One region of the Corynebacterium sp. USCH3 genome, then DNA from elsewhere that is predicted to be linked to it. Evidence: riboswitches for the same ligand, from Rfam matches in the RefSeq annotation. Region 1 holds a riboswitch; the other holds the start of a gene.
The links. Region 1 has a riboswitch for thiamine pyrophosphate ahead of thiO (glycine oxidase ThiO). Riboswitches for the same ligand answer to the same signal wherever they lie in the genome.

Region 1 (6,013 bases):
TAGGTCGGTAGCCCCGGCCGCATCTGATGCGCCCAGGCCAGAATCCCACCTTCCAGATGAGCGACGTTATCCTCCCGTCGGGCGAAATGGGATGCCACGGCGTCCATCGCACGGGCTGACCGGGCGCCCGACTTGCAGTGGAAGATGATGTCGCGGTTGCGCAGCGCCGGGGGGAGGGCTGCGACGCCGAGTTCCTCCACCGCGGACAGGTGGACGGCGACGGACCCGGGGATGCTGACGATCTCGCGTTCCCAGGCGTCGCGGACGTCCACGAGGACAGCCCCCGCCCGCATGCGCGCGTCAAGCTCCTCGGGAGAGACCGTCGGGTGGGGGGTGGTCGTGCAGACCTGGTCCCTGTCGGCCATGTCCTCCACGGCCGTCACCGGTGGAGCATCGGTATCGATGGTGATACCCAGTTCACGGAAGGTCATCGACAACCCGTCGTGGAGGAGGAGCCGTCCGTACAACGGCCTGCCGCACCCGGTGATCAGCTTGATCGCCTCCGTGCTCATCAGGGAGCCGATGGTTCCCGGTAGCGAGCCGATGACACCACCGGCGGCGCAGCTGGGGACGGAACCCGGTGGCGGGAGGTCCGGATGCAGGTCCCGGTAGGTGACGCCGTCGTGGGCGGGCCCCGAGCAGAACACCGACACCCGTCCGTCGAAGCGGAGGATCGACCCCCAGACACAGGGCGTGGAGGTCAAGGTGCAGGCGTCGGAGACGAGGTAGCGTGTGGCGAAGTTGTCGGCCCCGTCCAGTACGAGATCGTAGCCGGCGACGAGTCCGGTGACGTTGCCGGCGGCCAGTCGCACGGGGTGGCGTTCGACGGTGACCAGGGGGTTGATCCGGGCGACGGCAGCGGCGGCGGAGTCGACCTTCCTCGTGCCGAGCGAGTCGACACCGTGGATGACCTGACGCTGCAGGTTCGTCACCTCCACGACGTCGTCGTCGACGATGCCGAGCGTGCCGACCCCGGCGGCGGCGAGGTACTGCAGCGCCGGCGACCCCAATCCTCCCGCACCGACGACGAGGACGCGCGCATTCTTCAACCGGCGCTGACCGACGACGCCGATCCGGTCGAGCGTGAGGTGCCGGGCGTACCGGGACAACTCCTCGGGGGTGAGTTCGGTTGCCGGCTCGACCAGGGGGAGTCTGAGCGGGCCGGTCACCCGACCGCTCACCCCGGCGCTCACCACGCCGCCCCCGCCGGGTCCGCGCGACCGATCATCCCGTCCGGGGTCGACGACGCCACGGCACCCTGCGTCCACGGCCGCCGGGGGATCCGTCCGGCACGTCGTGCCAGGCGGCCCGCCTCGACGGCGTGCCGCATCGCGGCGGCCATGGCTGCGGGATCCTGGGCGCGGGTGACCGCACTGGCCAGCAGTACCCCGTCGCAGCCGAGTTCCATCGCCTGTGCCGCGTCGGACGCCGTCCCGATGCCGGCATCCAGGATCACCGGGACGGTTGCCCGGTCGCAGATCATCTCGATGTTGTGGGGGTTGAGGATTCCCAGGCCCGTGCCGATGGGCGACCCCAGCGGCATCACCGCAACCGCCCCGGCGGCCTCGAGGTGTCGGGCGACGGTGGGGTCGTCGGAGGTGTAGGCGTAGACCTCGAACCCGTCGGCGGTGAGGGTCTCGGTGGCGTCGACGAGTTCGACGACGTCCGGCAGCAGCGTCCGGTCGTCGGCGAGGATCTCCAGTTTCACCCGGGTCGTGCCGAGCGCCTCCCGTCCCAGTCGGGCGGTGAGCAGCGCGTCGCGGGCGGTGTAGCAGCCTGCGGTGTTGGGGAGGACGTCGATACCGAGACGGTCGAGAAGACCGAACAGCGACGTCCCGGTGGCGGGGTTGTAGCGGCGCAGTGCGACCGTCGTCATCGACGTCCCCGACGCGGTGAGCGCCTGTTCCAGTACTTCCAGCGACGTTGCTCCGCCGGTGCCGGTGATCAGGCGCGAGGTGAGCGTGGACGTCCCGACGGTGAGCATGTCCTGTGGGGTCGGCACGGTGTCTACCCTCCCTGCATGGCGGTGATGATCTCGATCTCCGCACCGTCGTGGACGTCGGTGGTGGACCACCGGCTGCGCGGGACGATCGCTGCGTCGACCGCCACGGCCAGGCCCAGTTCCTCGGAGTCCGGATTCTGTCCGGTGAGGTCGGAGATGATGTCACCGAGCGTCGCCGCGGTATCGAGGCGGCGTTCTTCTCCGTTGACGGTGATGGTCATGATGTCCTTTCCAGGGAGGTGGCGGCGAGCAGGGCGGCATCGGGCGTGCGGTCGGCTGCGTGGCAGCCCGGGGGAGACCCCGTGACCAGCAGTGTGGCGAGCCTGGCGCACAGGGGAGCGAGCAGGACCCCGTGGCGGGAGTACCCCGTCGAGACGACGACACCGTCCACACCCGGTACGCCGCCGAGGTACGGCAGGTCGTCCGGCGTCCCCGGGCGGGCCCGCGCCAGGATCTCGGTGAGCTCGAGGTCTGCTATCCCCGGGACCAGGATCCGGGCGTCCCGGAGGAGCTGGTGCACCCCGTCGAGGGAGACGCCGTCGAAGCCGTCCTCACGTTCCGTGGCGCCGATGACGATCTCTCCGTCATCACGGGGAACGAGGTACACCGGCCGACCGTCAACCAGGCCACGCACCGTGTGCTCCAGCAGGCCGGGATGTCCCGGTCTCACCCGCGCGCGCAGGATGTCGCCGTGTACCGGGCGCAGTCGCACGCATCGCGCTTCCGGGAGCCCGTCGATATCAGCCAACGTGAGGCCCGGGCACAGGACGGTGGTCTCCGCACGCAGCTCACCGCCGTCGTCCAGCCGCACGCCCGTCACCGTGGCACCCTCGCGTACGACGCCGAGGACACGCCGGGTGACCACCCTGCCCCGCGGCCCGTCCGGACCGGCGGGAGCGCACACGGCCGCGGTGAGCGCCTCCATCAGCATGCGCGGATTGACCTGGTGGTCGTCGGCGACGAGGACGGCGCCCGAGATACCGGGTGCCAGGGACGGTTCCCTCCGGCGCGCCTGGCGTACACCCAGGGGCTCCACCGTCATGCCGGACGCGCGCTGGACCTCGGCGAGGTCCCGGAACGTCGCCATGTCCCCGGGGGTGGACCCCACACCCAGCGTGGCGGTGGGCCGGTAACCGGCGGGATACCCGACGGTCCGCTCGAGGTCGGCGATGAACCGCGGGTACGCCGCAGCTGAGGCGAGCATCAGCGGGCGGATCGCGTCGTGCCGGTGGACGACTTCACTGACGGGTGCGATCATCCCGGCGGCGGCGTGACTCGCCCCGTCACCCGGGGACGGGTCGACGACGGTGACGGCGTGGCCGGCCCGCCGCAGGTACCAGGCTGTACTGAGCCCGGTGACCCCGGCACCGACGACAAGAGTCTCGGGCATGTGCGTTCTTTCCTCCGGCGGCATGACCCGCATCAGGTGTCGACGGTCGACCGGTGGCTCCGGTCCTCTCAGCCCCGGCATCAGGGGCTCCCGTAGTTCGCGTAACAGCTACCATCACACCACATGGACCTACATCAACGCACGCACACCCCTCTCATGCACACCCCTGGCGCATCGGGCACCTCCCCCGGGGACCGACGCCGGCGACAGCTCCGGGCTGCGCGGCTCTACCTCTGCACTCCGGCGCGCCGGGAGCAGGGTGACCTGCGGGAGTTCCTCCACGCCGCCTACGACGGGGGCGTGGACATCATCCAGCTGCGTGACAAGACGCTGGACACCGCGGGCGAGATCGCCGCGATCGAGGTGCTGGCGGAGGTGGCGGCCGAGCACGGCGCACTGTTCGCGGTGAATGACCGGGCGGACATCGCCGCGTTGGTCGGTGCCGACATTCTCCATGTCGGGCAGGATGATCTGGGTATCGCGCAGGCCCGGGAGCTCCTGGGCCCGGACGTCCTCCTGGGGTTGTCGACCCACACCTCCGACCAGGCGGAGGCCGCGGCCCGCGACACCGATCTCGACTACTTCTGCACGGGACCGGTGTGGGAGACGCCGACGAAGCCGGGTCGTGCGGCGACGGGGCTGGGGTTTGTGTCCCGGACCGCCGACATGGTGGGCGACGGGGCAGGGGGGAAGTCCGGTGGGAAGCCGTGGTTCGCGATCGGCGGGGTCAACCGGGACACCCTGCCGGACGTCCTCGCCGCCGGCGCCCGGCGTGCGGTCGTCGTCCGGGCGGTCACCGAGGCGCGGAGCCCGCGCGACGCCGCCTCAGAGCTGAGAACGCAGCTGACGTCCCTTCCGGACCGGACGTGAGTGTCGTGCACGGGGGACTGGTTCAGTCTTCCCTGTGCAGCAGGAAAACATACGGGCGCGGGGTGTGCCGGAAGTCCATCACACCGAGTAGCGTCCTGGGGTCGACGCGCCGGAAGTGGTCGTTGATGGGGAGGTCGTCGTAGACCATCGTCGCGCTGACCACCCCGCGGTACTCCATCATCCGGAGACGGGCCCGGGGACGCTTCGTCGCCGTCGCCCGGAGATAACCCCGCAGGAGTGCAGGAAAGGGTCCGAACGTGGCCAGGGAGCGGAGCCGTATCCCGGTGGACATCGGCACCAGCGCGGGGTTCGCGGCGAAAAGTGACGTTTCTGAGCCGAATATCAGCGGATGACCGTCGTCGACGCTGTCGAACCGCTTGCCGTGCCAGCCCACGGCGGCGAGTACGCCGTCGAGAGGATGTCCCGTCGCGACCTCGGAGCCGCGCCACCGACCCACCAGCTCATCGGTGGTGACCGCGGGCAGTGCATCGAACCGGCTCAGCGCCGTGGTGAGCTCAGCGTCCTGGGGCATGAGCCCATCGTGTCAGAGTTCGTCGACCGGTGAGGAACCGTCCACGAATTCAACGGTGCGCTGCCCGCCCAGGTCCCCCCGGCCGGCGAACTCGACGATCACGTCGGCGACGAGCTCACGGGAGGTGTGTGCGTCCGACCTGTCGAGGTCGTCGGCGACGGGGGCCGCTCCTTCGGCGGGCTCATCGGTGAGCGTCGCCGGCCCGAGGATGAGGTAGTCCAGCCCGGCGGTGGCGTCGAGACGGTCGTCGACGGTCTTCTTCGCGTCGGCGTAGGCGAAGAAACTGTCGGACTCGGGGACGGTGTGGTGGCGTGCGCCGGCGTAGGACACGTTGAGGTAGCGGGGCGTGGTACCGGCGTCGCGCAGTCTCTCGAGGGAGTCGATGACGGCGAGGGCCGCGTCGCGGTCGACGGCGTAGGTGACGTCGGCGCCGGCGCGGCCACCGTTGCCCGCGGTCCACACGACGACGTCGTATCCGGCGAGGAGATCGTCCCACTCGCCGGGGGTGAGCTGGGTGACGTCCCTCACCAGCGCGGTGGCGCCGAGGGACTCGATGTCGGCGACCTGGTCGGGGTTCCGGATGAGGGAGGTGACAGTGAAGCCTCCGGACACCAGTTTCGGGGCTGCGAGGAGCCCCACTTTGCCGTGTCCTCCGATGATGAGAATGTCCGTCATGGTCTCGTCCTCCTGGGGGAGTGGGTGAAGGTCGGCTCTCAGCCGCTGTCTGTCCGGAACAACGGGCGGACCGCTCCGTCTATTCCCCGGAGTGTGGAGAAACGTAGTAACCTGTGTCATGTCAGAACTGAATGGTGATTCAAGACATAGTTGAGGAGCAGTGCCCGTGGATCTCGAGCTTTCCGGGGAGGACGTCGCCTTCCGTGACGAACTCCGCACTATTTTCGCCGACGTACCAGCGGATATCCGCGCGCGTATGCGGGCAGGACACGTCACCCGTGACGACATCGTCGCCTCCCAGCGCATCCTCAACGGCCACGGGGTGGCGGTGCCGCACTGGCCGGTGGAGTACGGCGGACGGGACTGGACGCCCATTCAACGCCACATCTACACCAATGAGATCCAGCGGGCCGGTGTCCCGGAGCCGCTGGCGTTCAACACCAGTATGGTGGGGCCCGTCATCGCCGCCTTCGGCAGCGACGAGATCAAGGACCGTTTCCTGGCGAAGACCGCGAATCTCGACATCTGGTGGTCGCAGGGGTTC
Region 2 (6,013 bases), on a different contig from region 1:
AACGGCCGATCGCGGCGACGGCACCGCCGTAGTCCTTGATCTCGGCGGCGAGCTTGGTGGGGACGAACAGGTCCCCACGTGTCACACCACTGGTACGGCCCCCTTCACCGACCCCGCGCTCATTGCCGTAGGCCTGGGCGGGTTCGATGTTGCGGTAACCGGCCTTCACCGCATCCCGGACGGTCTGGGGCTGCCTTGTCGTCGTCGATGAACTAGGTTCCCAGTCCCAGCGCCGGGATCGCCACGTCATTGGACAGGGTGTGGGTCTGGCTGTACGTCATCGGTTCTCCTTCGTCAGTGCGTTGTAGTGCTCGTCAGTGACCGGCTCCAACTACTCGTTGCCGGTGTCCTCACCCGGCACCTCAATCGCGAGGTGGGTGAACCAGGAGTCCGCAGTCGCCCCGTGCCGGTGCTTCACCCCTGCGGGGATGCTCACCACGGTTCCGGGGTGTCATGTGGCCTGCGCCTCCCCCTCTGCCTGGTACCAGCCGCTGCCGTCGGTGCACAGCAGGATCTGACCACCGCCGGACGATGCGTGGTGGATGTGCCAGTTGTTCCGGCTCCTGTTCACCGATCCCCGGATGCGTTCGTTGTACACGGACGGGGAGACGGTGGCCCGCACCGCCGCCTCCCAGTTACGCATGGAGGCGGCGAAGTACCCCGACGATTCCCGGCGGGCGAACCTGGTCGCTGAGCTCTCCGTGGGCGCCCCGGAACAGCACTTGGTGATCTGGACCGCCGCGGAGGGCTCCGTGACGCACCGGGCCCTGCAGCAGCTGCGCAGTCAGCTCTGATCGCCCACCGTGGGATGCGGGAGATACACCTGCGCGCCCGTGGCGAGGAATTCCTTGCTCTTGCGCTGCATCCCGACAATCGCCGCCTGAGCTTCGGCAGTGCCGTAGGTGTCCCGGATATCCTGCGAGATGCGCATGGAACAGAATTTCGGTCCACACATCGAGCAGAAGTGAGCCGTCTTCGCCGGTTCGGCGGGCAACGTCTCGTCATGGAAGTCCTGTGCGGTCACCGGGTCCAGTCCGAGGGCGAACTGGTCCCGCCACCGGAACTCGAACCGGGCCGTGGACAGGGCATCGTCGCGTGCGGTGGCACCCGGATGCCCTTTGGCCACGTCGGCGGCGTGTGCGGCGATCTTGTAGGTGATGACACCGGTCTTCACGTCGTCCCGGTTCGGCAGACCGAGATGCTCTTTGGGAGTCACGTAGCAGAGCATGGCGGTGCCGTAGCGGGCGATCTCGGTCGCCCCGATGGCCGAGGTGATGTGGTCGTACCCCGGCGCAATGTCGGTGACCAGCGGCCCGAGGGTGTAGAACGGCGCCCCATCGCACAACTCCTGCTGACGTTCGACGTTCTCGCGAACCTTGTGCAATGGGACGTGCCCGGGACCTTCCACCATGACCTGGACATCGTGCTCCCAGGCCCTGCGTGTCAGTTCGGCGAGGGTGTCGAGTTCGGCGAACTGTGCGGCGTCGTTCGCGTCCGCGATCGACCCCGGGCGCAGACCGTCGCCGAGGGAGAAGGCGACGTCATAGGCCGCAAAGATCTCGCAGAGCTCATCAAAGTGCGTGTAGAGGAAGTTCTCCTCGTGGTGTGCCAGGCACCAACCAGCCATAATCGATCCGCCGCGTGACACCATCCCGGTGACACGCTCGGCGGTCAGCGGGATGTAGCGCAGCAGGACGCCGGCGTGCACGGTCATGTAGTCCACGCCCTGCTCGCACTGTTCGATCACCGTGTCACGGTAGATGTCCCAGGTCAGTGCCTCTGCGTTGCCGTCGACCTTCTCCAGTGCCTGGTAGATCGGGACCGTGCCGATGGGGATCGGCGAGTTCCGGATGATCCACTCCCGGGTGGTGTGGATGTCGTTGCCCGTGGACAGGTCCATCACGGTGTCGGCACCCCAGGTCGCGGCCCACTCCAGCTTCGACACTTCCTCGCTGATTGAGCTGGTCACCGCTGAGTTGCCGATATTGGCGTTGACCTTCACCAGGAACGCCCGACCGATGATCATCGGTTCCGCTTCCGGGTGGTTGATGTTGAGCGGGATGATCGCGCGACCGGCGGCGACTTCGCTGCGCACCAGTTCCACGTCGCAGTTCTCCCGCAGGGCGACGAACCGCATTTCCGGGGTGACGACACCCCGACGTGCGTAGTGCATCTGCGTCACCGTGCGGCCCGGTGCCGCACAACGGGGTTCGGGACGTCGTCCCTGCCACTGCTGGGACGGTGCGCCGCGGCGCACGGCGGCCCGGCCGTCGTCAAGCAACTGTCGTTCACGGATTCGCTGGACCCGGGTGTCGCCGCGTGCCCGGATCCATTCATCACGCCAGGGGTCCAGGCCCTCTTCCGGAACGCTGCCCGGCCCGGCGGTCCGGTACACCTGCAGCGGCGGGTTGGGACTGCCGTCCGGGGAGGCCTCCTGGTGGATCTCGGTGACCGGGACCCGGATACCATGGTCTTCGATCCATCCGCGACGGTGCGCGGGGTGCTGCTGGACAGGGGTGGACGGGGCAGACGGAGTAGACACAGCTACGCTCCTCACTTCCTACGCCGGTATCAACCGGATCAGGTTCGACGGTCCCGGACGATCACAGTCCGGTCTCAGCCCCTCGTGGGGCACCCGTGTGGACGCCTCATGCCTACCACGGCGGCACAGCACCTGCAATCGGTCAACGCTCAGCGTTGCTCAGAGCATGGCTACGACACCATTGATGACCAGCGTCACCGCACCGGCGAATGCCAGCAGCGTGGCGAGCTTCCTCGTCCCGTCGCTGGAGAGCCGGTCGTAGAGTCTGTCGCCGAACCAGGCTCCGACGAAGATCGCGGCGACGGCGAGGATCCACAACCAGGCGGGCAGGCCGCCGACGTCGACGCCACCGAAGATGACGATCTTGAGCACGAAGGACAGCAAGTTGGCGACGACGATCACCGGGTGCAGTGTGGCGACGAAGTCGCGGTAGTCCCAGCCGGTCAGGCGCGCGTACACGGTGAACGCAGGCGCCGCGATGCCGGCGACGGTGCTCATGAACCCGCCCGCAGCTCCGGCCAGCACCATGGGGACGACGGCTCGTTCCGACACCCGCGCCGTGTCCGGCTGGAACAACGTGACCGCCAGTGCGGCGAGGACCAGGACACCGACGGTGACCAGCAGCCAGGGGCCGTCGATGAGCAGGACGACGAACGCTGCCGGCAGCGAGCCGAGGAACAGTCCCCCGGCAAGACAGCTGAAACGTCGCCAGTCGGTCTTCGCCCGCACCGCCCAGGCGTTGTTCACCGCGTTGATCGTGGACAGTCCGTTGACCACGGTCACTCCCGCCGCCGGGCCCAGCGCCACGGAGAGCACCGGGCCGGCGACCAGACCGACGCCCATCCCGGTGATGCGTTGGAGCACCGCTCCGACAAGAACGGCGAGTATCAGCACGATCGCGACGGTGGACACAACCCCCGAGCATAAACACCGTGGGCACGCCGGTACGTCGGCAGGCCTGCCGTCCGTGGTCGCCCGTCCCCGAGAACGTTTCCCCCTGTGCGATATGCTCAGGGTGTACTAAGTGTTCTCCTGCCCGTTCCCCGTTGCGACCGAAAGAAGAACGAATGCTCTACGATGTCCCGAAGCCGACCGAAGCCCTGCTGATCACCGGTGGCATGATCGCGCGTAAACCCGACAACCCCTACCGTGTCGTCATCGGTGGCGGTGCCTGGTCCGTCCCGGTGCTGCACCGTGTCCAGCGCTTCCACATCGGCGCGAACACCGTGAACATCGCGGTGCGTGCCCAGTCGAAGCAGAACGTCGACGTGGACGTCGAGGCCTCCGTGGTGTTCTCCGTGACCGCGGACAAGAACAGCGTGGTCGAGGCTGCGAACAGGTTCCTGGGTGTCGATCAGGGCCAGATCGTCTCCACCGCCCAGGACATCTTCTCCGGCGAGACCCGCGCGATGATCGGGCAGCTCACCGTGGAGGAGATGATCTCCGACCGCACGGCGCTGGCCAGCCAGGTGCTCTCCAACGCCGAGCCGCGCATGCTGCGCTTCGGCTGGCAGATCGACAGCTTCCAGATCAACTCGATCAGCGACCCGAACGGCTACATCCAGGCCCTCTCCGCCCCGGAGCTGGCCCGCGTCCAGCGTGAGCGTGCCGTCGCCGAGGCCCAGCGGGACGCCGAGATCGCCGAGGAGCAGCAGAAGTCCGAGCGTCGCAAGTCCGACTTCCAGCGGGAGACGGACACGAAGGTCGCGGAGAACACCAAGGAGATCGCCGCCGCCAAGGCCGAGGCCAACGCCGCGGGTCCGCGTGCTGAGGCCGAGGCCCAGGAGCAGGTCATCGCCGCACAGGCCGCCCTGGCGCGTCGCCGTGCCGAGACCGACCGTGAGGTCGCCGAGGAGCAGGCCCGTCTAGCCGAGTCGCAGGCCGCGCTGCGTGAGCAGGAGCTAGTCTCTGAGGTCATCAAACCGGCGGAGGCGGAGGCCGAGCGCACCCGGATCAACGCCGAGGCGAAGGCTGCGGCCTTGCGGACCGAGGCCGCGGCAGTGGCGTCCAACAACGGCGTGATCCTGGACAAGCAGGTCGTCGACCAGCTTCCGGAGATCTTCTCCGCCATGGCGGAGGGCCTCACCGGCGCGAACCTCACCATGGTCGGTGAAGGGCAGGACCTGACCAAGCTGCTCGGCCAGTTCGCCGCAGTGATCCCGAACCTACGGGAGACCGCTGCCGGGTCCCGGGGTGGCGAGGTCGCGACCACCGAGTAGGTGCGCGTAACCCAGGTGCCGAAATCGGTCGATGCCGAGCCTCTCGGCATACCGTTTTCGGCACCTGAATCACGCCATGAGGTCGACGGCGGTGATCAGCCGGCGGCACGCCCGGACAAAGAGTGCCCCCTGTGGGACTCGAACCCACACTGTGCCGATTTTAAGTCGGCTGCCTCTGCCAATTGGGCTAAAGGGGCGTACTTCCCGGGCCGTCTAGCTGTTGCGCTCGATGACCTCGGCCAAGATACCGTCCAGGATATCTTTCTCACTGACGGTGATCGACGTCAGCCCCTTGTCCAGGAACCGGGAGGCGAAGGCGTCGATCACGATCGCACCGCCACCGATCACGTCGGCACGCCCCGGGTGCATCGCCGGGTGCTCCCGGCGCTGCTCCACCGTCTCGCCCAGCAGAGAGCGGGCCGTCGACCGGAAGCCCGCCAGGTCAATCTCCGACATGTGGGTCTTCTCCGGGTTGTATTCGGTGAGCCCCTGCTGAATTGCCGCCACGGTCGTCACGGTGCCTGCGACACCCACGACGCGGGTCACACTGTCGAGGTCCACGTTCTCCTCCACGGTGGCCATCAGACCGTCCACGTAGGCCCGGGCCTCGGCGATCTCCCCGTCGGTGGGCGGCACGGTGTGCAGGTAGCGTTCGGTGAGCCGCACGCAGCCCATGTCCGCGGAGTACGCCTGACCGCTCCCCTCCCCGTAGGCGTCGACGACGAACTCGGTGGATCCCCCGCCCAGGTCGATCACGCAGATGTGCCCGTCGGTGGAGTCCATGTCGGCGACGGCCCCGGCGAAGGACAGCTGTGCCTCGCGTACACCTGTCACGACCTCCGCCTGCACACCCGGGGCCACGCGCCCCAGGTGACGACGGGTGATGGCGAAGAAGTCCTCACGGTTCTCTGCGTCGCGGGTGGCGGACGTCGCCCCCATCATCACGTCGGTGACCCCGTTCATGATCATCCGGTCGGCGTAGATGCCCAGCGCCTCGTCGACACGGTCGAGCGCGGCGTCGGCGAACCGTCCGGTGGCGTCCACACCCTGTCCGAGTCGGACGATGATGTTGTCGCGGTTGATCTCCCGCAGGCTCCCGTCGTCGAGGACCTCGCTGATCAGCAGACGGATCGAATTCGTGCCGCAGTCGATGGCGGCGAAGGTGCCGGTCACTGGTCCTCCTCGTCAGAACGGTCATAGGTCATCTCGTCGACGTGTTCGTCGAACGCCACCTCAATGGACGTGCCGAGGT

Region 2: it holds a riboswitch for thiamine pyrophosphate, as region 1 does, so the genes downstream of both, thiC (phosphomethylpyrimidine synthase ThiC) here and thiO (glycine oxidase ThiO) in region 1, are expected to answer to the same signal.

Annotation. Positions count from the first base shown of each region.
Region 1 is NZ_JAQPZT010000002.1:184,406-190,418, reverse strand. It holds gene PQI66_RS04165 (hypothetical protein) at 1-11, shown strand, start outside; gene moeB (molybdopterin-synthase adenylyltransferase MoeB) at 1-1,169, opposite strand, end outside; gene PQI66_RS04155 (thiazole synthase) at 1,190-1,984, opposite strand; gene thiS (sulfur carrier protein ThiS) at 2,008-2,223, opposite strand; gene thiO (glycine oxidase ThiO) at 2,220-3,392, opposite strand; TPP riboswitch at 3,385-3,496, opposite strand; gene thiE (thiamine phosphate synthase) at 3,549-4,262, shown strand; gene PQI66_RS04135 (DUF4334 domain-containing protein) at 4,285-4,794, opposite strand; gene PQI66_RS04130 (NAD(P)H-binding protein) at 4,807-5,469, opposite strand; gene PQI66_RS04125 (acyl-CoA dehydrogenase family protein) at 5,636-6,013, shown strand, end outside.
Region 2 is NZ_JAQPZT010000003.1:514,632-520,644, reverse strand. It holds partial or broken gene PQI66_RS08595 (aldo/keto reductase) at 1-209, opposite strand, end outside; gene PQI66_RS08590 (hypothetical protein) at 452-622, opposite strand; gene PQI66_RS08585 (hypothetical protein) at 612-794, shown strand; gene thiC (phosphomethylpyrimidine synthase ThiC) at 785-2,542, opposite strand; TPP riboswitch at 2,541-2,649, opposite strand; gene PQI66_RS08575 (sulfite exporter TauE/SafE family protein) at 2,702-3,454, opposite strand; gene PQI66_RS08570 (SPFH domain-containing protein) at 3,610-4,761, shown strand; tRNA gene PQI66_RS08565 (tRNA-Leu) at 4,885-4,958, opposite strand; gene PQI66_RS08560 (Ppx/GppA phosphatase family protein) at 4,975-5,934, opposite strand; gene PQI66_RS08555 (DUF501 domain-containing protein) at 5,931-6,013, opposite strand, start outside.